DNA from 3 places in the Methylobacterium sp. 13MFTsu3.1M2 genome. Region 2 is predicted to be linked to each of the others. Evidence: predicted binding sites of a transcription regulator. Region 2 holds the regulator's gene; each other region holds the start of a gene.

Region 1 (9,337 bases), on a different contig from region 2:
GAGCCCCTGCTCGCGAGCCTCGTGCTGGGCTCGACGGCCCTGCGGCTCGGCGGCAGCGCCGCGCAGCGGGAGCGCCTCGTCCCGGGACTCGTCGCCGGCGACCTCCGCCTGACCCTCGCCCACACCGAGCGCCAGTCCCGCTACGACCTCGCCGACGTGGCGACGACCGCCCGGCGCTCCGGCGAGGGCTACGTGCTGAGCGGGGCGAAGAGCGTCGTGCCCAACGCCGACGCGGCCGGCCTGATGGTGGTCTCGGCCCGCGTCTCGGGCGAGCGGCGCGACCCGAGCGGGATCGGCCTGTTCCTCGTCCCGACCGACGCCCCCGGCGTCGCCATCGAGGCCTACCCGACCCAGGACGGCGGCCGGGCCGCCGAGGTGTCCTTCTCCGACGTGACGCTCCCGGCCGACGCGGCGCTCGGCGACCCGGAGGGCGGCCTGCCGCTCCTGGAGCGGGTGGTGGAGCACGGGATCGCGGCGCTCGCCGCCGAGGCGGTGGGCTCCATGGACGCGCTCCACAAGCTCACGGTGGAGTACCTCAAGACCCGCAAGCAGTTCGGCGTCAGCGTCGGCTCGTTCCAGGCGCTGCAGCACCGCGCCGTCGACATGCTGATCCAGCTTGAGCAGGCCCGCTCCATGGCGCTCTACGCCGCCATGATGGTGGACACACCCGAGCCGCGCGCGCGGGCGGCGGCCCTGTCGGCCGTGAAGGTGCAGATCAACAAGGCCTGCCGCTACGTCGGCCAGGAGGCGGTGCAGCTCCACGGCGGCATCGGCATGACGCTCGAGTATATCGGCGCCCACCACTTCAAGCGGCTCGCCATGATCGAGTACCAGCTCGGCGACACCGCCCACCACCTGCGCCGGATCACGCAGGACGAGAACGGCCTGCTGGCGGCGTAGTTCGCCTCAGGCGCTGGCACCGTCCCTGCGGGCGGAGCGGAGCGATCCGGTGGCGCCGCGCGCGAACGTGTCGCGCTGCCCCGGGCCGCCTCGCTCCGCGCGCGATGACGGAGCGATCAGTTGAACAGCGTGCCGACCCCGCCCTGGACGCGGCCGAGGCCGGCCCGCGCGACGGTGTTGTTGGGGTCGATCGTCGAGGCGCGCTGGTAGTTCTCCATCGCCTCCTTGCGCTGGCCCTGCTTCTCGTAGGCGAGGCCCCGATAGGCCCAGGAGGTGGCGTCCTTGGCATTCACGTTGAGCGCGGCGTTGTAGTCCTCAATCGCCTTCGCGTACTGGTTGGTCGCGATCAGGCTCTGGCCGCGGGCCGCGTAGGGCGCGGCCACGAACGGGTCGCGGTCGATGGCGGCGTCGAAATCGGCGATCGCCTGGGTGTCCTGGCCCTGCTTCTGCTTCACGAGGCCGCGGGCATGGTACGCCTGCGCGGATTCGGGGCTCAGGCGGATCGCGACGTTGAGGTCGTTCAGCGCCTGGTCGAGGTTGCCCTGCGCGCGCTCGACATTGGCCCGGCCGATATAGGCCGGCCCGTAATTCGGATCGATCCCGATCGCCTTGGAGAAGTCCTGCAGCGCCGGGCCGTCGCGGCCGATCTGGCGGTTCGCCAGGGCGCGGTTGTTGTAGGCGGAGGCGGAGTTCGGATCGAGCTGGATCGCCTTGGTGAAGTCGCCGATGGCGTCGTTGAACTGGCCGGCGCGGGCGTAGGCGGCGCCGCGGGTGTTGTAGGCCGCCGCATCGTTCGGGTTGCGCTGCACGACCTCGGTCAGGGAGGCGATGTTGACGTTCGTGGCGCCGGTCGTGTCCTTCTCCAGGACCGCGTATTGCCGCGGGCCGGCCGCGCTGCCGACGGTCTCGCAGCCCGCGAGGCCGGCAGCCGAGACCAAGGCCGCGCCGATCAGTGCCGTCTTCCGTCCCAGCCGGTTGCGTACGTTCATTGCCCCACTCTCCCCGAGGCGTCGCCCGCTCCGCGCGCGCCCGCCCCGCCCCTCACAGTCCAAGAGCCCGCGCCGAGCGCCGGGCACGCCCGAGTTCGGGGCACCGTCGCGCATCACGGTGAAGGCCGGCTTAAGAAGCGCCGCGTCGTGATCCGGCCCCGCCGGTCCCGGCGGGACCGGAGCGGTGCGGGCGGGCTCGAGCGGCAGCATTCGGAACCGACCACGGTGTCGTGGAAGCGGCGGGATGTGGCGAAGGTATGGCTCGACCGTTCCGCGGGACCGCGAACGGCCTTCCGGCGGTCATGCGGCGACGCGGGTGTGCCCTCGAAGCCTCAGGATCCGGTCGGGCCAGGCCCGAGACGCGTGACGTGGCCCATCTTCCTGCCGGGGCGCGCCTCGCCCTTGCCGTACAGGTGCAGGTGGGCGCCGGGCTCGGCCAGCAGGGCGTGCCAGTCGTCGGCCTGGGCGCCGATCAGGTTGCGCATCTCGACGGGCAGGCCGCCGACCCGGCCCGCATCGCCCAGCGGCCAGCCGCAGACGGCGCGCACGTGCTGGGCGAACTGCGAAGTCAGCGCGCCCTCGCTGGTCCAGTGGCCGGAATTGTGCACCCGGGGCGCGATCTCGTTGACCACGAGCCGCTCCGCCCCGTCCTCGCGGACGAGGAACATCTCGACGGCGAGCACGCCGACATAGTCGAGGGCGTCGGCGATCCGCCGGGCGATCTCGACGGCGGCGCGGCCCGTTTCGGCGGACACGCCGGGCGCCGGCACCCGGGTCAGGGCGAGGATGTGGTCGCGGTGCTCGTTCTCGCAGAGGTCGTAGGCCGCGAAGCTGCCGTCGCGCCCGCGCGCGCCCACCACCGAGACCTCGCGCTCGAACGGCACGAAGCCCTCCAGGATCAGCGGCGCGCCGCCGAACTCGGCGAACAGGGCATTGCGGTCGCCCTCGGCCCGCTCGCGGAGCATGCGCTGCCCCTTGCCGTCGTAGCCGAAGCGGCGGGTCTTGAGCACGGCCGGCAGGCCGATCACCTCGATCGCCCGGTCGAGGTCGTCGGGCGTGTCCACCGCCCGGAACGGCGCCGTCGGAATGCCCAGGCCGTTGATGAACTCCTTCTCGGAGAGCCGGTCCTGCGTGGTCGAGAGCGCGCGCGCGTTCGGGTGCAGGACGGCGTGCCGGGCGAGGACGTCGGCGGTTGCGTGCGGGATGTTCTCGAACTCGTAGGTCACGACGTCGACGCCGCGGGCGAAATCCGCCAGCGCCGCGGCGTCGTCGTAGGCCGCGCAGGTGGTCCGGGCGGCCACGTCGAAGGCGGGGCTGTCCGCGTCGGGCGCGTAGACATGCGCCTTGAGGCCGTAATCGGCCGCCGCGAGCGCGATCATGCGCCCGAGCTGGCCCCCACCGACGATGCCGAGGATGGAGCCGGGGCCGAGGATCTTGTCCGTCACGCGTTCTCTTCCGTCACCGGCCGTTCGGCCACCGAGGCGCTCTGGGCCGCGCGCCACGCCTCCAGGCGCTCCGCCAAGTCCGGGTCGGTCAGCGCCAGGACGGCGGCGGCGAGCAGGGCCGCGTTCACCGCCCCGGCCCGGCCGATCGCCAGGGTCCCCACCGGGATGCCGGCCGGCATCTGGACGATGGAGAGCAGGCTGTCCTGGCCGGAGAGGGCCTTCGACTCCACCGGCACGCCGAAGACCGGCAGGCGGGTCATCGCGGCCGCCATGCCGGGCAGGTGCGCGGCGCCGCCCGCACCGGCGATCACCACCTTGAGGCCGGCTGCGACCGCGCCCTTGGCGAAGGCGACGAGCCGGTCCGGCGTGCGGTGGGCCGACACGATGCGCGCGTCGTAGGGTACGCCGAGCGCGTCGAGCGTCTCGGCGGCATGACGCATGGTCGCCCAGTCGGACTGGCTGCCCATGATGATCGCGACCGGAGGAGGCGACGCCATCGTTGATCCCGGCAAAAGAGGGCGCTTACAGGCGGCGCGGGCCTGCGGCAAGGCGGGGCCGGAGGGCGTCCACCGGCATCAGGCGATGATGTCCGGCGTGAGCGCGTCCTCGATGTGATAGATGCGGTCGCGCAGCGTGAGCTTGCGCTTCTTCAGGCGCTGGATCTGGAGCTGGTCCCCGGCAACGCTGCGCTCCAGCGCCTCGATGGCGCTGTCGAGATCCCGGTGCTCCTCGCGCAGCCGCGCCAGTTCGCCCAGGAGGTCCGACTGCGCACCCTCACCCGCCTCGTCCGCCATCGTCACCTGAGAACCCGAAGACCGTTCGTCGCCCGAGAGCATGCGTCACGCTCCGGCGCCGGACAAGGCGGCGCGGTAAGCAATCATCAGACTTAGCAGCAGAAAACGCTTCGACAGGTCCGGCATCCTGTGCCAATCTCGTTGTGTCGAAACGATGACAGGAGATTCGACTCATGTCGCTGCAGACGCATCTGAACCAACTCGCCCGGAAGCACGAAGCCCTCGAGCGCGAGATTCAGGAAGCGATCCACAGACCTTCGGCGAACGACCTCCACATCGCCGAGCTGAAGCGACGGAAACTCCTCCTCAAGGACGAGATCAACAAGCTTCAGGCGGGCAACGACACGTTGCACTGACGCCTGAGACGTCCAATCCGATAGCGAATTCACGCTGACGACCGCCGCATCGGGAGCCCCGGTGCGGCGGTTTTCTCATGGGGGGCACCGAGCCGCGGCCGTCACGCCCGTGGCCACTCCCTCCCGTGGCCACTCCCGTGCGCGCGAGAATGGGCTACTCTGCGACCCGCCGCCGGAGAGCGGTCCGCGAGGAAACGCCCAACCGATGACGAGAGCCAGCCTGCCGGGCCGCTACCCGGAGATCTACGAATCGGCCTGCCGCGACCCCGAGGCGTTCTGGCTCGGTGCGACGCGGGCCCTCGACTGGGCGCGGGCGCCGGAGCGGGCCTTCGCGCCGGATTCCGGCCCCTACGGACGCTGGTTCCCGGACGGCACCCTGAACGCCTGCCACAACGCGGTGGACCGCCACGCGGACGGGGCCCGGGCGGATCAGGTGGCGATCCGCTACGACTCGCCCGTGACCGGGACCAAGCGCAGCATCACCTACCGGGCGCTGCGCGACGAGGTGGCGGTGCTGGCCGCCGTGCTGGCCGACCTCGGCGTCGGCAAGGGCGACCGGGTGATCCTGTACATGCCGATGGTGCCCGAGGCGCTGTTCGGCATGCTGGCCTGCGCCCGGCTCGGCGCGGTTCACTCGGTGGTGTTCGGCGGCTTCGCGGCCAACGAGCTGGCGGTGCGGATCGAGGACGCGGCGCCGAAGGTGGTGCTCGCCGCCTCCTGCGGGATCGAGCCGAACCGCGTGGTCGCCTACAAGCCGCTCCTCGACGCGGCGATCGCGGCCTCGCGGCACAAGCCGGAGGCCTGCCTGATCCTCCAGCGCCCGCAAGGGCCCGCGACCCTCGTCGCGGACCGGGATCGCGACTGGGGTGAGACCGTGGCGGCCGCCCGGACGGCGGGGCGGAGCGCGGCGTGCGTGCCGGTCGCCGCCACCGACCCGCTCTACGTCCTCTACACCTCCGGCACGACCGGGAAGCCGAAGGGCGTGGTCCGCGATACCGGTGGCTACCTCGTCGCCATGGCCTGGTCGATGCCGAACCTCTACGGCGTCCAGCCCGGCGAGACCTACTTCTGCGCCTCCGACATCGGCTGGGTCGTCGGTCATTCCTACATCGTCTACGCGCCGCTCCTGCACGGCTGCACCACGGTCCTCTACGAGGGAAAACCTGTCGGCACGCCCGATGCCGGTGCCTTCTGGCGGGTGGTCGCCGAGTACGGGGTGGTCTGCCTGTTCACCGCGCCCACGGCCCTGCGGGCGATCAAGAAGGAGGATTCGAAGGGCGCCCGGATCGCCGATCACGACCTCTCGGCCTTCCGCAGCCTGTTCCTGGCGGGCGAGCGCGCTGACCCCGACTCGGTCGCCTGGGCCGAGCGCGTATTGGGCCGACCGGTCGTCGACCACTGGTGGCAGACCGAGACCGGCTGGCCGATCGCCGGCAACCCGATGGGCCTCGGCCTCCTGCCGGTGAAGCACGGCAGCACCTGCGTGCCGATGCCGGGTTACCGGGTCGAAGTCCTGGACGAGGGCGGGAAGCCGGTTCCGGCGGGGACCATGGGCACCATCGCGATCCGCCTGCCCCTGCCGCCCGGCTGCCTGCCGACCCTCTGGGGCTCGGACGACCGTATGCGGTCGAGTTACCTCGCCACCTTCCCGGGCTACTACGACACGTCGGATGCCGGGGTGATCGACGCCGACGGCTACATCACGGTCCTGGGACGGACCGACGACATCATCAACGTCGCGGGCCACCGTCTGTCCACCGGCGGCATGGAGGCGGTGCTGGCGAGCCACCCGGACGTGGCGGAATGCGCGGTCATCGGCATCCGCGACGCGCTGAAGGGAGAGGTGCCCTGCGGGTTCGTGGTGCTGAAGGCCGGCGTCGCCCGGCCGACCGAGACGATCGAGCGGGAACTCGTCGCCAAGGTGCGGGACGAGATCGGCCCGGTGGCGGCCTTCAAGCTGGCGCTGACCGTGCCGCGGCTGCCCAAGACCCGGTCGGGGAAGATCCTGCGGGCCACGATGAAGCGCATCGCCGATCACGAGCCGTGGACGATGCCGGCGACGATCGACGACGCGGCGGCCCTCGACGAGATCGGCGACAGCCTGAAGGACCGGGAGATCGGCGCGGACCGGTAGGGTGCCGGACCGCGCCGCTTGCGCGTTGACGGGCGATCGCGGCCCGCCTCAATCCGCGTCGGCGCCGTCGTCGTCGGTGTCGATATCGACCGTCGGCGCCGGCTGCGTCAGGGCGGGCGCGTAGGTCCCCGCGGTCGGACCCGTGGTGACCGAGGCCGGGACGCGCCGGGCGTTCGGCTCGGACGGGATCAGCGTCGCGGTGGCGGCCACGAGGCCGGCGAGGGACCGGACATCCTGCGGCTGCCGCGGATCGCGCGAGATCAGCGTCGCCTCCTGTTGCAGGCGGAGATTGCAGGCCTCCGAAGGCAGGCCGCCGTTCGGCGTGCAGGCGTCGTGGCGGGCGCAGGCGGCATCGAGGGCGTCGATCGGCGGGAGGGGCGCGTTGTTGCCCGGTCCGCAGTAATTCCCGTGGATCAGCATCTTGGGGCCGCCGAAGGCGGCGGGCTGGGCCTGGGCGGTGCCCGCGAGGGCGGCGCAGCCGGCGGCCAGGGCGAGCGGGACGGCGAGTCTGGTGAGCATCATCTGGACCTCGGGCGATCTCGCCCCCTCAGGCGGTTCGCGTCGATTGCCGCGATGCGGCGACAGGCCAGGAAACGGGCGGCCACATCCGCAAGTTCCCGCAACGCCCGCTCGCAGAGGTGCTCTGCCGCACCGCACTGGCCGGCGCGCCCGTCCTGGGCCAGAGTGAACCCTCCACCAGGAGTTGCCGATGACCGCTCGCCTGTTCGAACCGCTGACGCTCGACGCGCTGACGCTCGAGAACCGCATCCTCGTCGCGCCGATGTGCCAGTACTCGGCGCGGGACGGCGAGGCGACCGACTGGCACATGATGCATCTCGGCCAGCTCGCCATGTCGGGGGCTGGCCTGCTGACCCTGGAGGCCACCGCGGTCTCCCCGGAGGCGCGGATCACCGCCTGGGATCTCGGCCTCTACAACGACGGCTGCGAGCGGGCGCTGGGTCGGGTGCTCGACGCCGTGCGCGAGTACGCGCCGATCCCGGTCTGCATCCAGATCGCCCATGCCGGGCGCAAGGCGTCCAGCGAGGCCCCCTGGGCCGGCGGCCAGCAGATCGCGCCGGAGCACGCCTACGGCTGGCGCACCGAGGCGCCCTCGGCGGTCGCGCACGGGGAGGGCGAGGTCCCGCCCCACGCCCTCGACGCCGCCGACCTGAAGCGCGTCCGCGACCAGTTCGTGGCCACCGCCAAGCGGGCCGTGCGCCTCGGCATCGAGGCCGTCGAGCTGCACGGCGCCCACGGCTACCTGCTGCACCAGTTCCTGTCGCCGATCGCCAACAAGCGGACAGATGAATACGGCGGCAGCCTCGCCAACCGCATGCGCTTCCCCCTGGAGGTCTACGACGCGGTGCGGGATGTCGTCCCCGCCGGCAGCCCGGTCTGGCTGCGGGTCTCGGCCACCGACTGGGTCGAGGACGGCTGGGATCTCGACGAGACGGTGGAGCTGGCCCAGGCCCTCAAGCGGGCCGGATCGCCGGCGCTCCACGTCTCCACGGGCGGCGTCTCGCCCAAGCAGGCGATCAGGCTCGGGCCGGGCTATCAGGTGCCCTACGCCGAGCGGATCAAGGCGGAGACCGGGCTCACCACCATCGCGGTCGGGCTGATCACCGAGGCCCGGCAGGCGGAGACGATCCTGCAGGAGGGCCGGGCGGACGCGATCTCGCTCGCCCGCGCCATGCTGTACGATCCGCGCTGGCCCTGGCACGCCGCCGCCGAGCTCGGCGCCCGGGTGCGCGCGCCCAAGCAGTACTGGCGCTCGCAGCCGCGGGAGTACAAGGACCTGTTCAAGGACACGGCCTTCGGCCAGCGCTGAGGGCGGCCCTCACCGCGGCAGCGCGCCGACCAGCGGCCCGAGAGGGCGGCTGATGTCGGTGCGGCCGAGGTTCGGCGCGTAGAGGCTGGAGACCGAGCCGTCGAGGAACAGGGCGTTCCGGCAGCCGAGATCGTCGCGGAACAGCCGCGCGAAGGCGCCGAAGGTCACCGGGCGCTCGGAGATCGCGAAGATCGCCACGTGCCCGTCGCCGGGCACGCCGACGCCGTTGCGGATCTTCTGGCTCGGCCCGTCGGCGGCGATCTTCGGGTGGATCTGGCCGTCGATCACCAGCATCGGCCCGGACTGCGTGGCGAAATCCGGCCGGATCTTCGCCCGCAGGTAGCGGGACGTGTCGACCACCCCGGCGCGCTCACCCTTCAGCCAGAAGATCCCGTTGGGCTTCAGGTGGAAATTGCCCGGCCCGTCCGCCGTGGAGACGCGCTTCAGCTCGTGCCCGTTCTCGACGTAGAGGCCGACCGGCGCCTGGTCCTTGTCGTACATGCCGGCGTTCATCGCGAAGGCGAGGCGGCCGCCCTGCTTCTCGGCGAGGGTGCCGAGGGCGCCGTAGGGCTTGCCGTCGTCCTGGAGCCAGAACAGCCGCAGCCGCTGCTTCCGGAGGTCGATGGTGCAGACCGTGAAGGTCTCACCCTGCGCCTCGACCGCCCGGCAGGGCTCCGTCGCGGCCGGGGCGGCCGCCCGGGCCGGGGCCGCGAGGGCGAGCAGCGTGATCAAGAGGGCGTGAGCCGGGCGCAGCATCATCATTCGTTCCAGGCAGCTCGGGGACGGCGAGTCGGGGACGGCGAAGCTCGTTCGGCCCGCCCTTCGCCCTGGAAAGCGGCGAATTTCGTGTCCGAGCCGCGCCCGGATGGGTCCGGACGCGGCCGGGTGCGT
Region 2 (9,337 bases):
CTCTCCGGTCGCGACCCGCTATATACGGCGGGGAACGACGGGGATCATAGGCGCGCGCGGGCGGTCGGCCAAGGCCCGGCCGACCCGGGTGACCGCGCGTCAGCCGAGCTTGGCCTCCGGCCGGTCCTTGGGCTCGGCCTCGGCCCGGTGGAGGCGGCTCAGCAGGACGAGGAGATGGCCCGGGAGCGGCCCGTCCGGTGCGGGACCGCCGAAGATACGCTCGCGTGGTCGGGCAGGCACGGCCGCGCCGTTGACGACCACAGGCCCGCGGGGGCCGGAACGCCGAGACTTGGTCACGCTGTACGCACCTTGCTCAATCGTGATTCACGTAAAAAGCCGGCAAAAACGCCGCGCAAGTCGGCCAGTTCCGCAGCTGCCGTACATCATTTGGTTAACGCGCGAACAACCTGCCTCATTCCTGGGCGCCCGCTCGCGCGAATCGGTGTCGCGCCGTCACCAGGTCCGGATGTCGTGCCGCTCGGTCGGGCGCGCCTCCGGCATGCCGTTCATGCCGTTCGCGACCAGCAAGGCCCAGAGCGTGGCGGCGCCAGCGGTCACGGCCGCGAAGGCGACGCTGATGAGGAGAGGCGCGGTCATGGCAGCACGATCGTCTGTCAAAACAGGCGCGCCGCTCCGGGAAGTGCGGCGCGCCCGAGTTGAGGGTCCGGCCTTGGGTAAGCCGAGATTGTTTAAGCACACGCGATGGCTGTGGACACTGGTTTGAGTCGCGCAGAAGATAAGTATTGGCGCTTGTGACCGTCCGGCAACAACGGGCGGGGCCGCCGGTCCGCTCCGCCGCCCTGCCCCGCGGCCCCACCCTTGCCGGGCCCGGATTTTTTCGCGCCAGCCCCTGGGCTGCGGCGCGCCCCGGCGTTACAGCCGGGCACCATGCTCGAAGGCCTGCCGCCCCATCGCCCGTCCCACGTCCTGCGTCTGCTGACCGACGAACGCTCGGCCCGCGCGATGACCGACCTCCTCGGAGAGATGTTCGATCCCACGGAGACCGCGGTGGCGGCCTTCGAGGACGAGGACGGGCGCACGTGGCGGCTTGAGGCCTACTTCGCGGACGCCCCCGACGAGGATTACGTCCGCGAGTTGATCCGCCCGGTCATCGGCGACGCGGCCGACGCGGCGGAGTTCCGCACGATCGACCAGCAGGACTGGGTGCGCGCGTCGCTGGAGGGCCTGAAGCCGGTCCGGGCCGGCCGGTTCCTCGTCCACGGCTCGCACGACCGCGACTCGGTCCGGGGCAACGATCTGGCCATCGAGATCGAGGCCGCCCTCGCCTTCGGGACCGGGCATCACGGAACGACGCTGGGCTGCCTCCGCGCCCTGGTCTCGGAACTCAAGCGCTGGCGCCCGGTCCACGTCCTCGACGTCGGCACGGGAACCGGGATCCTCGCCTTCGCGGCCGCCAAGGCCCTGCGGCAGCCGGTGGTGGCCGGCGACCTCGACGCGGAGGCCGTGCGCACGGCCCGCGAGAACGCCCGCGCCAACGGGCTCGGCCCCTATCTCAAGCTCTACGAGGGGCCCGGGGTCCGCCACCGCCTCGCCGACCGACCGCGCCATTTCGATCTCGTCTTCGCCAACATCCTGGCCCGGCCACTCAGGCTCCTGGCGCCGACCCTGGCGCGGGTCGTCGCCACCGAGGGTGTGTTGGTCCTGTCCGGCCTGATCGAGCGCGACGTGCCGGGCGTGCTCTCCGCCTACCGTCTCCAGGGCTTCTCCCTCGTGCGGCGCGGCGTGATCGAGGGGTGGGTCGCCCTGGTCCTGGCGCGCGGTGGTGCGGCGCAGCGTCCGCGGCGCTGACCCGCGCGGCATCGCCCCGAACTCCCCGCGCGCCGGCGTGTTGTCCGGCCATGAGCCAGACGTCGCTCCACGATCCGCCCGCTGACCCCATCGCCGAGGGCGCCCGCGCCCGGGCGCAGGGGCGGCCCAAGGATGCCTGCCCCTATCCGGCCGACTCGCCCGCGCGCCGGGCTTGGATCGAGGGCTACGACGGGGCACCCGCGGACCGGGCGCCGGACCTGCCGATCACGAACGGCTGATCAGCGCGCGGTGCGCAGCCGGCCCGGCCGGTCCGGCGCGCCCGCGGTCTCGGCCGGCGACCCCGGTGCGTCCGCCTGCGACACCGGCGCGCCGAGCGCCGCCATCAGCGCGCGCAGGCCGTCGATCCACTCTTCGAGTTCGGCGAGCGAATCGAAGCCGTCGCGGCGGACGACCGTGTCGGGCTCGATCGTCACGACGGCGTCGAAGCGGCCGTCGGGTCTGTCGCTGATCCGGTAGTAAACGCGGCGTGGCATGTCTGAGTAATAAGCGAGAATCCGCGGCGTGATAAGATTGCTAACGATCTTTAAGCACCGCAACCGACCTCCCACCAACCTCTTTCTCATGACAACAGGGTGTTGCGACGCGGGAGCGGCGGGCGCTAGGCTCGCCACATGACCGAGACCCGTCCGTCCCGACAGCGCCAGCGCTTCCAGAGCTTCGACGACCCGAGCCACCGGAAGGGCGCCGAGCGGATCGAGGCCCTCCGGGCGGCGCTGCGCGAGACCGGACTCGACGGCTTCGTCGTGCCGCGGGCCGACGAGCACCAGTCGGAATACGTTCCCGCCGACGCCGAGCGGCTGGCCTGGCTCACCGGCTTCACCGGCTCGGCCGGCACGGCCGTGATCCTGATGGAGCCCGCGGCGCTGGTCGTCGACGGGCGCTACACCCTGCAGGCGCCCGAGCAGGTCGATACCGGTCTCGTCACGGTGGTGCCGCTCGCCGAATCGACGCCGGAGGCCTGGGTCGGGGCCAACCTGCGGCGGGATCAGGTGCTCGGCTACGATCCCTGGCTGCACACCCCGGACGGTCTGGCGCGCCTGGAGCGGGCCGTGACCCGCGCCGGCGGGACCGTGCGGGCGGTGCCGAACCTCGTCGACGCGGTCTGGGCCGGTCGGCCGCGGCCGCCGGCCGGTCCGGTGGTGGTCCATCCGGACGCGCTGTGCGGCGAGGCGTCCGCCGACAAGCTCGCCCGGATCCGGGCGGCGCTCGCCGAGGGCGGCTGCGATGCCCTGGTGATCTCCGACCCGCACAACCTGGCCTGGGCCTTCAACCTGCGCGGGTCCGACGTCGCCCACACGCCCCTGGCGCTGGGTTACGCCATCCTGCCGCGCGAGGGACGGGCCCGGCTGTACCTCGTCTCTCCGAACGTTGATCCGGCCCTGCGGGCGGAACTCGCGCCGATCGCCGAGATCCTGCCGCGGGCGGACCTGGACGACGGGCTGGCATCCCTGGCGGGCGCGCGCGTCCGCCTCGACGCGGCCACCGGCGCCGTCGCCGTGAAGGAGAAGATCGAGGCTGCCGGCGGCACGGCCGATGTCGGCAAGGACCCGATAACCGGCATGAAGGCGGTCAAGAACGCCGCCGAGATCGCGGGCGCCCGCGCCGCCCATGTCCGGGACGGGGCGAGCGTCGCGCGCTTCCTCGCCTGGCTCGACGGTGCGGCCGTGGCCGGCGGCCTCACCGAGATCGCCGCCGTCGAGGCCCTAGAAGATTTCCGGGCCGCCGGCGGCGACCTGCGCGAGGTCTCGTTCCCCACGATCTCGGGTTCCGGACCGAACGGCGCGATCGTCCACTACCGGGTGAGCCGCGCCACGGACCGGGCGGTCCAGTCGGGCGAGCTGTTCCTGATCGATTCGGGAGCGCAGTACCCGGACGGCACCACCGACATCACCCGGACGGTCGCGGTCGGCGCGCCGAGCCCGGAGATGCGCGACCGGTTCACGCGGGTGCTGAAGGGGCACGTCGCCATCGCCCGGGCGGTGTTCCCGGTCGGCACGACCGGCGCCCAGATCGACGCCTTCGCGCGGGCACCGCTCTGGCAGGCGGGCCTCGACTTCGACCACGGCACCGGTCACGGCGTCGGCGCCTTCCTGTCGGTGCACGAGGGGCCGCAGCGGATCGCCAAGACCGGCACGGTGGCGCTCGAGCCCGGCATGATCCTGTCGAACGAGCCGGGCTACTACGCCCGCGGCGCCTACGGCATCCGGATCGAGAACCTCGTCCTGGTCGAGGCCCGCGCGATCGCGGGCGGGGAGCGCCCGATGCTCGGCTTCGAGACGCTGACGCTCGCTCCCTACGACCGCCGGCTGATCCGGCCGGACCTGCTCGAGCCCGGGGAGCGGGCCTGGATCGACGCCTATCATGCGAGGGTCCGCGAGACCCTGGCGCCCGGGCTCGACACCGCGACGCGCGACTGGCTCGAGCGGGCGACGGCGCCGCTCGAGGGGTGAGCCGGCCGCAGGGGATCCCGAACGCGGTCCGTGGTAAGACCCGACGCCATGGTAAGACCGGACGCCATGGTAAGACCGGACGCCATGGAAACGCCCGCGCCGAGCCCGACACGCCGCGCGTGAAACCGCGACCGCCCCGCGCGCGAAGGGACAGCATGATCCGCCGCCTCGTCCTCCTGATCCTGGCCCTCGCCGCGAGCCTCTCGGCCGCCGCGGCACAGGGGTTCCGCACGCCCGCGGACCTCGTGCGCGCGAGCCTCGTGGCCGAGTCCGCCGCGGTCGCCGGCGCGCAGCCCTTCACGCTGGCGGTGCGGATGCAGGTCAAGCCCGGCTGGCACGTCTACTGGCGCAACCCGGGCGATTCCGGCCTGCCCCCGGAGGTGACCTGGACCCTGCCGGCCGGCTTCAGCGCCGGCGCGATCCGGTGGCCGGCGCCGGAGCGCATTCCGATCGCGACTCTCATGAACTACGGCTACGAGGGTGAGGTCACGCTCCTCGTCCCGGTGACGCCGCCGCCGAGCCTCGACCCGGCCGACCCGGTGCGGATCCAGGCCAAGCTGACTTACCTCGTCTGCGAGACCGAGTGCGTGCCCGGCTCGGCCGATCTCGCCCTGACCCTGCCGGTCGGCAAGGCCGAGCCGGACCCGGCCAACGCCGCGCTGTTCGCGCGCGCCCGCGCTGCGCTCCCCGTGCCGGCGCTCTGGCCCTTGAGCCTGTCGAGCCAGGGCGACACCCTGCGCCTCGATTTCGCCGCGGCCGGCCTCAAGCCCGAGGCGGTCCGGAACGCCGCGTACTTCCCCTACGCCGAGACGGCGATCGACAACGCCGCCGCGCAGGTGATGAGCGTCGACGGGACCGGCCTGCACCTGACCCTCGCCCGGAGCAGCCCGACCGACCCGGTGCCCGCCGCGCTGCCCGGCGTCCTGACGGTCGAGGCGGTCGACGCCGCCGGGACCCGCCGGCTCGCCTTCGCGTACGGCGACGAGCCGGTCCTCCCGGCCGCCGCGGCGCCGGCCGCGACCGCGCCGCCCGCGACCGCGCCGGCCGCCGCCGACTTCGACGCGCTGACGCTGGCGACCGCCGCGGCCTTCGCCTTCCTCGGCGGCCTGATCCTCAACCTGATGCCCTGCGTCTTCCCGGTCCTGTCGATCAAGGTGCTCGGCCTCGTGCGGCACGCGGGCGAGGGGCCGGCCCGGCTGCGGCTCCACGGCCTCGCCTACACGGCCGGCGTCCTGGCGAGCTTCCTGGCGCTCGCCGCCGCGCTGATCGGCCTGAAGAGCGGCGGGGCCGCGATCGGCTGGGGGTTCCAGCTCCAGTCGCCCGCCATCGTGGCGGGGCTCGCCTACCTGCTGTTCGCGATGGGCCTGAGCCTCTCGGGCGCGGTCCATGTCGGCGGCCGGCTCGCCGGCCTCGGCGACGGCCTCACCCGGCGCGGCGGCCTGAGCGGCTCGTTCTTCACCGGCGTGCTCGCGACCCTGGTGGCGACGCCCTGCACGGCGCCGTTCATGGGCTCGGCGGTGGGCTTCGCGCTGACCCAGAGCGCCGGCGTGGCGCTCGCCGTCTTCGCGAGCCTCGGCCTCGGCCTCGCCCTGCCCTTCCTGCTCCTGACCCTCTGGCCGCCGGCCCTGCGGGCGCTGCCGCGGCCGGGCGCCTGGATGGAGACCCTCAAGCAGGTGCTGGCCTTCCCGGTCTACGCCACCGTGGCGTGGCTGATCTGGGTGCTGGCGCAGCAGGTCGACCCGCGCGGGCTGCTGACGGCGCTGATCGGCCTCGTCCTCGTGGGCTTCGCCGCCTGGGCCTGGGAGCACGGCCGCGCCGCCCCGCCGCGGGCTGGCCGGGTCGCGCAGGCCGCCGCCGCGCTGGCGCTGATCGCCGTCGGGGCCCTCGCCGTCACCCTGCCCCGGGACCGCGCCGCGCCGGCCGCGCAGGCCGCCGCCGACGGGATCGAGCCGTTCACGCAGGCGCGCCTCGACGCCCTGGTCGACGCGCACCGCCCCGTCTTCGTGGACATGACCGCCGCGTGGTGCATCACCTGCGCGGTCAACGAGGCGACCTCGCTCAACACCAAGGCCGTGCGGGCCGCGATGGCCGAGCGCGGCGTGACCTACATGAAGGGCGACTGGACCAACCAGAACCCCGAGATCACCCGCCTCCTGGAGAAGCACGGGCGCAGCGGCGTCCCGCTCTACCTGCTCTATACCGGGACGGGAGAGCCCCAGGTGCTGCCGCAGATCCTCACCGAGGGGACGGTCCTGGCGGCGCTGGAGGCGGTGCCGGCCGCCTCGGGCCGGAGCGCGGCGCTGGCGCGCTGAGTCCCTGGAGGTCGGGACGCGCGAATCTTCGCGGGCCCGTCCCAGCGTCTTTGCGAGCGGAGCGAAGCGACCCAGCAGCGCCACGCTCACAGGCGTCCCGCCGCCCTGGGTCGCTTCGCTGCGCTCGCGATGACGGTGCGCCGGAGCGAAGTCCTATCCGGACGGCCCGTGAGGCCGCCTCAGGCCTCCAGCGAGAAGGTCTCGTCGAAGGCGTAGCCCGAGCCCCGGACCGTGCGGATCGGGTCGGTCTGGCGCGGGCCGTTCAGCGCCTTGCGCAGCCGCCCGACATGGACGTCGACGGTGCGCTCGTCGATGTAGACGTCGTGGCCCCACACCCCGTCGAGGAGCTGCTCGCGGGAGAAGACCCGGCCCGGCGCCAGCATCAGGAATTCCAGGAGCCGGAACTCCGTGGGGCCCAGATGCAGCTCCTCGCCGCCGCGGCGGACGCGGTGGCCGGTGCGGTCGAGTTCCAGGTCGCCGGCCGCCAGCCGGTCCGAGACGTGGGCGGGCTTGGCCCGGCGCAGGAGAGCGCGGATCCGGGCGAGCAGCTCCGGGACCGAGAACGGCTTGACGATGTAGTCGTCGGCGCCCGTGCCGAGCCCGCGGACGCGGTCGCCCTCCTCGCCGCGGGCGGTGAGCATGATCACCGGCAGGCGCTCGGTCTCCCGGCGCGCCCGGATCCGGCGGCACAGCTCGATCCCCGAGAGGCCGGGCAGCATCCAGTCGAGCAGGACGAGGTCCGGGATCCGCTCCGCCAAGAGCAGCTCGGCGTCGTCGCCGCGCGCCGCCGAATCCACCAGGAAGCCCTCGGCCTCCAGGTTGTAGCGCAGCAGCGTGCTCAGGGCCTCCTCGTCCTCGACGATCAGGACTTGCATGCTCACGTTCGAAAACTCGTTCTGCGGGCGGTCACCGGATGGTGCAGGAGGCGCCGCCCCGCCTCAACCCGCACGGAGAGTGACCCCGGCCGCGCCCACAGGAAGGCGCCGGGGTTGGCGCCTCACGGCGCCTGCACGCCGTCCACGGTCGCGTAGTTCGACGCGTCGTTCTTCGGCCGGTCACCCGCCAGCGTCTCGCCCGTGGCGAGGTAGTGGATCGTCTCGGCGATGTTGGTGGTGTGGTCGCCGATGCGCTCGACGTTCTTCGCGCAGAACAGGAGATGCGTGCAGAACGAGATGTTGCGCGGATCCTCCATCATGTAGGTCAGGAGCTCGCGGAACAGGGAATTGTACAGGGCGTCGATCTCGCCGTCGCGCTCCCAGACGTCGTGGGCCGCCTGGACGTCGCGGCTCCCGTAGGCGTCGAGCACGTCCTTCAGCTGACCCTCGGCGAGGTCGCTCATGTGGCGCACGCCGAGCACGATCTTCTGGGCCGGCGCCTGGTCGGAGATCGCCACCACGCGCTTGGCGACGTTCTTGGCGAGGTCGCCGATCCGCTCCAGATCGCCGGAGACGCGGATCGCCGAGATGGTCTCGCGCAGGTCGATCGCCAGGGGCTGGCGCCGGGCGATCAGCAGCACGGCGCGCTCCTCGATGTCCCGCTGCAGCGCGTCGAGGCGCTTGTCGGCGAGGATCACCGCCTGGGCGAGCGTGTCGTCCCGGCGCACGAGGGCGTCGGTCGCCTCCGCGGTCATCTTCTCGGCGACGCCGCCCATCTCCGAGATCGAGCGACGCAGGTTCTCCAGGTCGGTGTCGTAGGAGGTGACGATATGGCCGGGCATGGCGGATCCTTCGATGGAGTCCCGGGGACGGCCCTCCGGGAGGCTTGCGGGACCCGCCGGCGCGCCGGAGACGCGAGCGGCGGTCCCGGGACCGGAGCGGCCCGGCAGACTAGCCGAAGCGGCCGGTGATGTAGTCCTGCGTGCGGCGTTCCGTCGGGTTCATGAACATGCGGTTGGTCGGACCGAACTCGACGAGCTGCCCCAGATACATGAAGGCGGTGAACTGCGAGATGCGCGCCGCCTGCTGCATGTTGTGGGTGACGATCACGATGGTGAACTCGTCGCGCAGCTGCTCGATCAGCTCCTCGATGCGGCCGGTCGAGATCGGGTCGAGGGCCGAGGTCGGCTCGTCGAACAGGATCACCTCCGGCTTCTGCGCCACCGTCCGGGCGATGCACAGGCGCTGCTGCTGGCCGCCCGACAGGCCGGTCCCGGGCTGCCGGAGCTTGTCCTTCACCTCGTCCCAGAGGGCGGCCTTGCGCAGGGATTCCTCGATCCGGCCGTCGAGCTCGGATTTCGGCAGCTTCTCGTAGAGGCGCAGGCCGAAGGCCACGTTGTCGTAGATCGACATCGGGAACGGCGTCGGCTTCTGGAACACCATGCCGATGCGCGAGCGCAGCTCGTTCAGGTCGACGGAGGGGCTGAGGATGTTCTCGCCGTCGAGCAGGATCTCGCCCTCCGCGCGCTGCTCCGGGTAGAGGCTGTAGATCCGGTTGAAGCAGCGCAGCAGGGTGGACTTGCCGCAGCCGGAAGGGCCGATCAGCGCCGTCACCTGCCGGTCGTGGAAGTTGAGGTTGACGTCCTTCAGCCCGTGGAAGCTGCCGTAGTAGAAGTTCAGGTCCTTGACGGCGATCCGCACGGGGCCGCCCTCTTCGGCGCGGTTGCGGTTCAGCTCGACCGTGGGGATCGCGGAGGCGGCGTTCATCGTCGTGTCCTCGAAAGGGGGCTCAGCGCGAGGCCTGCGGCTTGATCACGAGGCGCGCGATGATCGACAGCGCCAGGATGGTGGTGGTGATCAGGAGCGCGCC
Region 3 (9,337 bases), on a different contig from region 2:
GTCCCTCTCCCGCACGGGAGAGGGGACCCGCGCCTCGTCCGGCGAAGGCGGCGTCGCCGTCGTGTGCCGTGAGCTGCGCCCGAACCTGACTTCGCGGGAAGCCGCCCGCCCGAAGGCGGCACCGCCCACGACACGTCCCTCAAGACCACACCACGGAGGAAACCATGACCGCAGCCCTGTCCGGGTCGCCGGCCGCCGCCGAGGCCGGCGCGGTGACGGAGACCGGCGTCGTCCGCAAGGTCGCGTGGCGGCTCATGCCGCTGATCATGATCTGCTACATGTTCGCGTTCTTCGACCGCATCAACATCAGCTTCGCCAAGTTCCAACTCCAGAGCGACCTCGGCTTCAGCAACGTCGCCTACGGGCTCGGCGCGAGCATGTTCGTCGTCGGTTACGTGATCTTCGAGGTGCCCTCGAACCTGTTCCTCTACCGGGTCGGGGCGCGGCGCTGGATCGCCCGGATCATGATCTCCTGGGGCATCGCCACCGCGCTGATGATCTTCATCCGCAGCGAGTGGCACTTCTACGCCCTGCGCTTCCTGATCGGCGCCATGGAGGCGGGCTTCGCGCCGGGTATCCTCTATTACCTGACCATCTGGTTCCCGGCCTCGCATCGCGGCCGCATCACCTCGTTCATGTTCGTGGCCTCGGCCTTCTCGGGGATCTTCGGGGCGCCGGTGGCGGGCCTGATCCTCGGCGGCCTCAACGGCGTCGGCGGCCTCGCCGGCTGGCAATGGCTGTTCCTGGCCGGCGGCCTGCCCTGCCTCGTGCTCGGAATGCTCGTGCTGACGCGCCTCGACGACCGGATCGCCGATGCGCGCTGGCTGTCCGAGCCCGAGAAGGCGCTCCTGTCGAGCCGGATCGCACACCACAACCGGGACATCGGCGACCACTCGCTGATCGGGGCGATCAAGCAGCCCGGCTTCCTGATGATCGCGCTGATCTACTTCCTGCTCCAGATCGGCTCGTACGGCCTGAACTTCTGGGGGCCGGACCTGATCAAGACCGCGAGCGGCGGGCAGGCGGCCTCGGTGGGCTTCCTGACGGCGATCCCCTACATCTGCGGGGCGATCAGCATGGTGGTGATCGGGCGCCTGTCCGACGCCTCGGGCGAGCGGCCGAAATTCGTCGCGGGCCTCGCCATCGCGGCGGCGCTCGGCTTCTTCGGCGCCGGCCTGTTCGACAAGCACATCGTGCCGCTGATGTTCGCCCTGGCGCTGCTGGGCGCCGGCATCGTCGCCTCGATCCCGACCTTCTGGACCCTGCCGGCCAAGCTCGTCACCGGCGTCGGCGCGGCGGGCGGGATCGCGCTGATCAACACGCTCGGCCAGTTCGGCGGCATCGTCAGCCCGGTGATGGTCGGCTGGGTGAAGGATCTCACCGGCTCGACGACGCCCGCGCTCTACGGGATCGGCGTGCTCTGCCTCGTCGCCGCCGGGCTCGCGCTCTTCGCCATGCCGGCGAGCCTGCGCCGGAGCGACCGCGCGGCGTGAGACGGCCTGCCGCCCCGGCGCGGCCGGGGCGGCGGGTCGCGGCTGGCCCCGGAGCGGGGCGAGACGGGCGTGGCCGCACGCCGCGCGGGCGGGATCGGTCAGGCGCGCGACCGCCGCGACCGAGCGGTCCCGGATCGGCGCCGGGGGCCCCCGAGGTTGCGCGCCGCCGGCATCGGCCGATGCCGATATCCGGTTCAGACGCCGATCTCAGCGACCGAAATCAGTGAACGTATCAGTAACCATGGCGGGAATGCCGCCGGTTGCGCGGTGGAGCAAAAAGCCTCGCGCTGCCGGACAAACCGCCGGCGGCTCATATTGTATATTATCTGCAACCTCAAGAAACGGAGTGAAATCAACTTGAGGTAGAAATCCCTCGGCTGGCCCGTCGCCTCGGTTTCGTCCTGCAAAGCCCGCGCGAGCGGGCCCACCGGGGACGGGGCACGAGGATCGGGACGCCCTCGAACAGCGATGTCTCAGATGGACCACCTCACCGACCACCGTTCAACCTTCATGCTGGAGAAGGTCGGCGCGATCGTCGCGGCCTACGTCTCGCGCAACGCGATCGAGGTCACGGCGCTGCCGGCGCTGATCGACCAAGTGCATACGGCGATCGCGGTGCTCCGCTGCGCGCCGTCGGAGTTCGGCGGGGTCGGGCTGAGCCAGTCGCAGGTCGATGCCTCGATCCAGCAGGACGGCCTGATCAGCTTCATCGACGGCCGGTCCTACCAGACCCTGAAGCGCCACCTCACCGCGCACGGCCTCACCCCCGAGCGGTACCGGGCCAAGTACGGCCTGCCGGCCGACTACCCGATGGTGGCCCCGGGCTACGCCGCGCGGCGCTCGGAGATCGCCCGGGCGATCCAGCTCGGCCACAAGGCGGCCTGAGCGATGACGCCCGACGCTTCCGCGGATCCGGCCCGGGACCGCGCGCCGTTACCGGGGGCGGCGCGCACGAGCGACGCCCTGAGCCGCATCGCCGGCATCCTCGACGTGCCGGTGGCGAGCTTCTACCCGGATGCCGACCGGCCCGACGCGGCCATGACCCAGGCGGCCGACCTCGTCTCGGCCTTCGTGGCGATCGACAGTCCGGCGGCGCGCCGGACCTGCCTGGCCTTCGTGCGGGCGATGGCGAGTTCCTGAAGCGCCGGGGCGCGCTGCGGGAGGCCGGAGACCGGGTCGCTTCGTCGGGGGGCGGAGCGCGGTCTCCGGCCCGTCCGGCCGGACCCGCGTCAGAACACGTGGCGCAGGAGGTAGAACAGAGCGGCCGCGAGGGTGATCGCCGCCGGCAGGGTCAGGATCCAGGCGAGCGCCATGTTGCGCACCGTGGACATCTGGAGGCCCGAGCCGTTGGCCGCCATCGTGCCGGCGACGCCCGACGACAGGATGTGGGTGGTCGAGACCGGCAGGCCGTAGAGCTCGGCCAGTCCGATCGTGCCGGCGGCGACGATCTCGGCCGAGGCGCCCTGCGCGTAGGTCAGGTGGGTCTTGCCGATCTTCTCGCCCACCGTGACGACGATGCGCTTCCATCCGACCATGGTACCGAGACCCAGCGCCAGGGCGACGCAGACCTTGACCCAGCCCGGGATGTAGCGCGTGCCGTCGTTGAGCAGGCCCGCGTAGCGCTTCAGGTCGGCCTTGTCGGCCTCCGAGAAGTCCGCCCCGGCGCCCGGCAGCACGCGCACCGCGTCGGCGGCGAGGTACATGTCGCTGCGCAGGTTCTGGGTCTGGGCGGCCGGCACCGTGCGGATCGCGCCGTAATTCTTCACGCTGGCGGCGATGTCGTTCGAGAGCGCCGCCAGCGCCGCGTACACGGGCGGCGTGTTCAGCGCCTTGGTCTTGAGCGCCTCCGTCACGGTCCGGCGCGCGGCCGCGGCGTCCGGCACCGCCGCGCCGGGGGCGCGGGCGGCGAACACCGCGCTCGCCGCCGTCGAGGCCTGCACGAAGGCGGGCGTCGTGTCGTCCGCCATGGTGCGGTTGAGCGCGTAGGCGGTGGGGGCGGCGCCGATCAGGATCAGCATGATCAGGCCCATGCCCTTCTGCCCGTCATTGCCGCCGTGGAAGAACGAGACCAGCGTGCAGGTGAGGATCAGCAGGCCGCGGATCCAGAGGGGCGGGGGCGCGTCGCCCGCGGGCGCCTCGTAGAGGTCCCTGCGGCGGACCGTGACCTTCAGGGCGAGCAGCAGCAGCGCCGCGAGCACGAAGCCGCAGACCGGGGAGAACAGCAGCGCCTTGAAGACGTTGAGCGCCTGGGTCCAGTCGACGCCCGCGGTGCCGTCGCCGCCGTTCATCAGCTGGTTGGCGAGGCCGACGCCGAGCACCGAGCCGATCAGCGCGTGGGACGACGAGTTCGGCAGCCCGAACGCCCAGGTCCCGAGGTTCCAGATGATGGCCGCCAGCAGCAGCGCGAAGATCATCGCGTAGCCCGCGTGCGAGCCGACGTTGAGGATCAGCTCGACCGGCAGCAGCGTGACGATCGCGTAGGCCACGGCGCCCGAGGACAGCATCACGCCGAGGAAGTTGAACACGCCCGACCAGATCACCGCGACGAGCGGCGGCATCGAGTGGGTGTAGATCACCGTGGCGACCGCGTTGGCCGTGTCGTGGAAGCCGTTCACGAACTCGAAGGCGAGGGCGATCAGCAGGGCGAGGCCGAGCAGCGCGAAGGCGCCGTAGGCCAGGGGCGCTTCCCCGACCGCGTTCATGTCCGCGATGAGGCTCACCACCGCGTAGCCCAGGCCCGCCACGAGGACGAGCAGGAACGCCACCACCCCGCCGAGATGCATCCCGTGGTCGAGGCGCGGGCCGCCCGCCTTCCGGCCTCCCACCGCCCCCGACGGCATCACGGCGGTATCGGACATGAACCCTCGCGCGGAATCTTTCGTGGTGAGCGGGGATTAAAACCGCGCGGTGACGGTTGGGTGACGGCCCGCGACGCCGCGCGTCGGCGAGCGTGTCCGAGAGCGTGTCCGAGAGCGTCGGGCGGCGCTGTCACACGCCTGACGCGGTCCGGCCGCTAGCGGACCGGACCGCTCGCCCGATCGCACGAGGGATCCGCATGATTGACGCCACGGTGCCGGCCCTGTCCCTCGGCGCGCTCCTGGCCGTCGTCCAGATCGGCAGCATCGCCGTCGCGGCCCGGCGCCTCGGCCGGGACCACGGCCCGTCGCGGTTCCCGGACGGCGCGCCCGTCTCCCTGGTCCGCCCCCTGCGCGGGGTCGAGGCCTACAGCGAGGAGATGCTCCTCCGCAGCTTCCGTCTCGACTACCCGTCCTACGAGCTGATCTTCTGCGTGGCCGACCCGGCCGACCCGATCGTCCCGATGGTGGAGCGCCTGATCGAGGCCCACCCGCACGTGCCCGCCCGCCTGATCCGCGGCGACGAGCGCGTCAGCGCCAACCCGAAGCTCAACAACTGCCTGCGCGGCTGGCGCGCCGCCGCCCACGACTGGGTGGTGCTCGCCGATTCCAACGTCGCCATGCCGCCGGACTACCTCCAGCGGCTGCAGGCGGCGTGGCGCGCCGATACCGGCCTCGTCTGCTCCACCCCGGCCGGCGCCCGCCCGGGCAGCTTCATGGCGGAGGTGGAGTGCGCCTTCCTGAACACCCTGCAGGCGCGCTGGCAATACGCCGCCGAGGCCTTCGGGCTGGGCTTCGCGCAGGGCAAGAGCATGCTCTGGCACAAGCCCTTCCTGGAGGCGCAGGGCGGCCTCCAGGCGCTCGCGGCCGAGATCGCCGAGGACGCGGCCGCCACCAAGCTCGTGCGCGCCGCCGGCAAGCGGGTCCACCTCGTGGCGAGCCCGTTCGAGCAGCCGCTCGGCCCGCGCGGCTTCCGGGAGGTCTGGGCGCGGCAGCTGCGCTGGGCGCGCCTGCGCCGCGTGACCTTCCCGCTGTTCTTCGCCCCCGAGATCGGCAGCGGCGTCCTGCTGCCGGCGCTCCTCGTCGCCCTCTGGGCCGGAAGCCTCGCGGGCCTCGCGGGCGCTGCCGGCCTCGCCGCCCTGTGCTATGCCGCCGAGCACCGGCTCGCGGTCCGCGCGGGCTGGCACCGCTCGCCCCGCACGCTGGCCGCCTTCCTGGCGCGCGACGCCCTGATCCCGGCGATCTGGGTCGGCGCCTGGATGCGGAGCGCCATCGTGTGGCGGGGCAATGCCATGGACGTGCGCCCCCGGCGGGCCGCCGACGCGCGCACCTACGCGCCGACGGCCTGACCGCCCGGCGATCGGAGGCCCTGACGTGTCGCGCCGCTACGCCCTCTACTGGCTGCCCGCCCCGGATTCGCGCCTCGAAGCCTTCGGCCGGGCGATCCTCGGCACCGACAACGTCACCGGGCTGCCGGTGCCGCACCCGGAGGGGCTCGGCGATCTCGCACCCGTCACGGCCGGCGCGCGGGTCTACGGGTTCCACGCCACCCTCAAGGCGCCGCTGCGCCTCGCCCCCGGCACCGGGGAGGCCGACCTCGTGGCCGCCGCCCGCGCCCTCGCGGCCGCGCACCCGCCAGTGGCGGTGGGGCCGCTCCGGGTCGCCGCCCTCGGGCCGTTCCTCGCCCTGGTGCCGGAGACACCCCCGCCGGAACTCGGGCTCCTCGCCGCCGAGTGCGTCGCCGCCCTCGACCCGTTCCGGGCACCGCTCACGGAGGCCGAGCGCGCCAAGCGCCGGCCGGAGCGCCTCGACCCGCGCGGCCGCGCGCTCCTCGACCGCTGGGGCTACCCCTACGTGTTCGAGGCCTTCCGCTTCCACATGACCCTGACCGACGCCCTGCCGGAGGCGGAGCGCGACCTCTGGCACCGGCGCCTGTCCGAGGCCTACGCCGCCGCGGGACCGGAGCCCCTGCGGATCGACGCCGTCAGCCTCCTGACCCAGGACGGGTCGGGGCCGTTCCGGCTCCTGGCGCGCCTGCCCTTCGGAGAGGCCCGTGGTTGACCGCCCCCTCGGCCTCGAACCCGCCCTCGATCCGAGCGCCCGGGTCGTCGACAGCCGCCTCGGCCGCTACACCGAGGTCGGCGCCCGCACCCGCCTCACCGAGACGACCCTCGACGACTATTCCTACATCGGTGAGGACGGCGAGGTGATCTACACCGCGATCGGCAAGTTCTGCTCGATCGCCGCCAGCGTGCGGATCAATCCCGGCAACCACCCGATGGAGCGGGCGTCGCAGGCGCACTTCACCTACCGGGCGCGCGCCTACTGGCCGGAGGAACTGGACGAGCCCGCCTTCTTCGACCGGCGCCGGGCGAGCCCGGTGGCGATCGGCCACGACGTCTGGATCGGCCACGGCGCAGTCGTCCTGCCCGGGCGCACGATCGGCACCGGCGCGGTGGTGGGGGCGGGCGCCATCGTCACCCGCGACGTCGAGCCCTACACGATCGTCGTCGGCAATCCCGCCCGGCCGGTCCGGCGCCGCTTCCCCGAGGTGGTCGCTGACCGTCTGACCCGCCTGGCGTGGTGGGACTGGGACCACGAGCGCCTGCGCCGGGCGCTGCCGGATTTCCGCGGGCTGCCCATCGAAGCATTCCTGGAGCGCCACGAAGATTAAGTCGGCTATCGAAAAGCCGAGATGCTGCGCCGGCAAATATAATCGTTCCGAATACGTCATCCAATCGTCGTCAAACCGGCGTCTACGTGCGGCCGTTCCCCGGCGGATGGTGGCATGCTGGTTATCGAGGATCTCACGCGCCAGTACGGCGACCGACGCGCCGTCGACGGCGTGTCGCTCCGGATCGAGCCCGGCAGCTTCGTCGGGGTGATCGGCCGGTCCGGTGCCGGCAAGTCCACGCTGCTGCGCCTCATCAACCGGCTGGCGGATCCGAGTTCGGGGCGCATCCTCCACGACGGCCGCGAGGTCACCACCCTGCGCGGCCGCCCGCTGCGCGAGTGGCGCACCCGCTGCGCCATGATCTTCCAGCAATTCAACCTCGTCGGCCGGCTCGACGTCATGACCAACGTGCTGATGGGGCGCCTCAGCCACGTGCCGACCCACCGCGCCCTGCTCCGGCAATGGTCCGCCGAGGACCGGGCCATGGCCCTCGCCGCCCTGGAGAGCTTCGACATGGGCGAGTTCGCCGGCCAGCGGGCCGACGGCCTGTCGGGCGGCCAGCAGCAGCGCGTCGCCATCGCCCGCGCCCTCGTGCAGGAACCCGAGATCCTGCTCGCCGACGAGCCGGTCGCCTCGCTCGACCCGCGCAACACGCGGCTCGTGATGGACGCGCTCGCCGACGTGAACCGGCGCTACGGCATCACGGTGCTGTGCAACCTGCACTCCCTCGACCTCGCCCGCGCCTACTGCGACCGCCTCGTCGGCCTCGCGGCCGGGCGGGTCGTGTTCGAGGGCGGCCCCTTCGACCTCACCGAGGACGTGGCGCGCCGGCTCTACGGCCTGGAGGCCGGCGAGGTGCTGGACGATTCCGCGCAGCGCGAGGCGGAGCAGCGGGCCGCGATGCCGGGCCGGCCCGGTCTCGTACCGGTACGCCCGGTCCGCGAGGCCGCCCTCGGCGCCTGACCCGGGCCCCGGGCCCCAACAGAAACCGCCAACGAAACTGTTCGGAAACGCCCGACCGGCCTCCGGCCGGCCGAACCTCGCCGACGCCACGAAGGACGACCCGATGATCACCCGACGCACCCTCGCCGCCGCCGCCGCGGCCCTCGCCCTCCTCGGCCTGCCGGCCGCCGCCCAGGACTGGAAGGCTCAGTATCCGGAGCTGACGCTGGGCGTGATCCCGGCCGAGAACGCCTCGGGCACCGCCGACCGCTGGGCGCCGCTCACCGCCTACCTGACCAAGACCCTCGGCGTGCCGGTGAAGCTGCGGGTGGCGAGCGACTACGCCGCCGTGATCGAGGGCCAGCGCGCCGGCAACATCCAGATCGCGTGGTACGGGCCGGCTTCCTTCGCCCGGGCCGTGATGACCGGCGTCAAGATCGAGCCGATCGTCAACCAGAAGCACGAGACCGGCGCCTCGGGCTACTATTCGGTGGTCTACGTGCTGGCCTCCAGCCCCTACAAGACCGTCGAGGATCTCAAGGGCAAGAACCTCGCGCTGGTCGATCCGAACTCCACCTCCGGTAACCAGGCGCCGCGCTTCTTCCTGAAGCGGGCCGGCTACGACGTCGAGAAGTTCTTCGGCAAGACCTTCTACGCGGGCAGCCACGAGAACGCCGTCCTGGCGCTCACCCAGGGCACGGCCGACGCCGCCGCCAACCTGTGGAACTCCGAGACCGACACGATGGTCACCCGCATGGCCGCCAAGGGCATGCTCAAGAAGCCCGACGGCACGCCGATGCAGCAGTCGGACTTCCGGGTCGTGTTCAAGTCCGACTTCCTGCCGGAGGGGCCCTTCGCCGTGCTGGCGAGCCTGCCGGACGACCTGAAGGCCAAGATCCGCGACGCCTTCGTGGCCCTGCCGAAGGCCGACAAGGCCGCGTTCGACCGGCTCTCCGACGGCAAGGACCAGGATCTCACGCCGGTGACCCTCAAGGATTACCAGCCGATCATCGACATGCTGCGGTTCAATGACGAGCAGCGCCGGAAGTCCTGATCCGGAGCCGCCCGCCTTGCGCGGTCTGACACCCCTGTCGCCGGAGCGGGCAGCCGCCCTCTCCGGCCTCTACGCGGCGGCGACCGGCGAGGCCCGCCGCCGCACGCTGGCGGGCTTCGCCCTGGTGGCGGCGCTCGCCGTGGTCGCGGGCCTGATCGCCGAGGTGCGGCCGCTGGTCTTCGCCGAGAACATCGGCAAGTTCACCGCCTACATCCAGCAGATCCTGCCGCCGATCAGCCTCGAGCACCCGCTGGAGGACGTCCGCGCCTGGTACTGGGGCCTGCCCAAATGGCTGGGCCTGCTGGGCGAGACCCTGCTC

What was found. The regulator PhoB, encoded in region 2, activates phosphate uptake and scavenging genes when phosphate is short. The targets are predictions, from matches to a motif close to TGTCATNNANCTGTCAT.
Region 1: BM314_RS20365 (YdcH family protein) is a predicted target of PhoB. The motif match lies at 4,272-4,288, and genes of this name have one in related genera.
Region 3: phnC (phosphonate ABC transporter ATP-binding protein) is a predicted target of PhoB. The motif match lies at 7,077-7,093, and genes of this name have one in related genera.

Annotation. Positions count from the first base shown of each region.
Region 1 covers NZ_FOMM01000020.1:102,227-111,563, reverse strand. The annotation lists gene BM314_RS20390 (acyl-CoA dehydrogenase family protein) at 1-900, shown strand, start outside; gene BM314_RS20385 (tetratricopeptide repeat protein) at 1,017-1,889, opposite strand; gene BM314_RS20380 (5-(carboxyamino)imidazole ribonucleotide synthase) at 2,222-3,334, opposite strand; gene purE (5-(carboxyamino)imidazole ribonucleotide mutase) at 3,331-3,831, opposite strand; gene BM314_RS20370 (YdcH family protein) at 3,910-4,170, opposite strand; gene BM314_RS20365 (YdcH family protein) at 4,302-4,484, shown strand; gene BM314_RS20360 (propionyl-CoA synthetase) at 4,690-6,618, shown strand; gene BM314_RS20355 (phospholipase A2 family protein) at 6,667-7,140, opposite strand; gene BM314_RS20350 (NADH:flavin oxidoreductase/NADH oxidase) at 7,328-8,446, shown strand; gene BM314_RS20345 (phosphodiester glycosidase family protein) at 8,456-9,205, opposite strand.
Region 2 covers NZ_FOMM01000016.1:113,192-122,528, forward strand. The annotation lists gene BM314_RS17165 (hypothetical protein) at 100-240, opposite strand; gene BM314_RS30640 (hypothetical protein) at 454-597, opposite strand; gene BM314_RS17170 (50S ribosomal protein L11 methyltransferase) at 889-1,809, shown strand; gene BM314_RS17175 (ribosome modulation factor) at 1,860-2,048, shown strand; gene BM314_RS17180 (hypothetical protein) at 2,049-2,303, opposite strand; gene BM314_RS17185 (aminopeptidase P family protein) at 2,442-4,280, shown strand; gene BM314_RS17190 (protein-disulfide reductase DsbD family protein) at 4,436-6,592, shown strand; gene phoB (phosphate regulon transcriptional regulator PhoB) at 6,772-7,467, opposite strand; gene phoU (phosphate signaling complex protein PhoU) at 7,590-8,309, opposite strand; gene pstB (phosphate ABC transporter ATP-binding protein PstB) at 8,419-9,234, opposite strand; gene pstA (phosphate ABC transporter permease PstA) at 9,257-9,337, opposite strand, start outside.
Region 3 covers NZ_FOMM01000021.1:124,738-134,074, forward strand. The annotation lists gene BM314_RS21195 (MFS transporter) at 165-1,493, shown strand; gene BM314_RS21205 (Ros/MucR family transcriptional regulator) at 1,971-2,378, shown strand; gene BM314_RS21210 (hypothetical protein) at 2,382-2,633, shown strand; gene BM314_RS21215 (inorganic phosphate transporter) at 2,723-4,351, opposite strand; gene BM314_RS21220 (ceramide glucosyltransferase) at 4,549-5,697, shown strand; gene BM314_RS21225 (DUF1045 domain-containing protein) at 5,723-6,409, shown strand; gene BM314_RS21230 (LbetaH domain-containing protein) at 6,402-7,022, shown strand; gene phnC (phosphonate ABC transporter ATP-binding protein) at 7,137-7,985, shown strand; gene phnD (phosphonate ABC transporter substrate-binding protein) at 8,089-9,018, shown strand; gene phnE (phosphonate ABC transporter, permease protein PhnE) at 9,035-9,337, shown strand, end outside.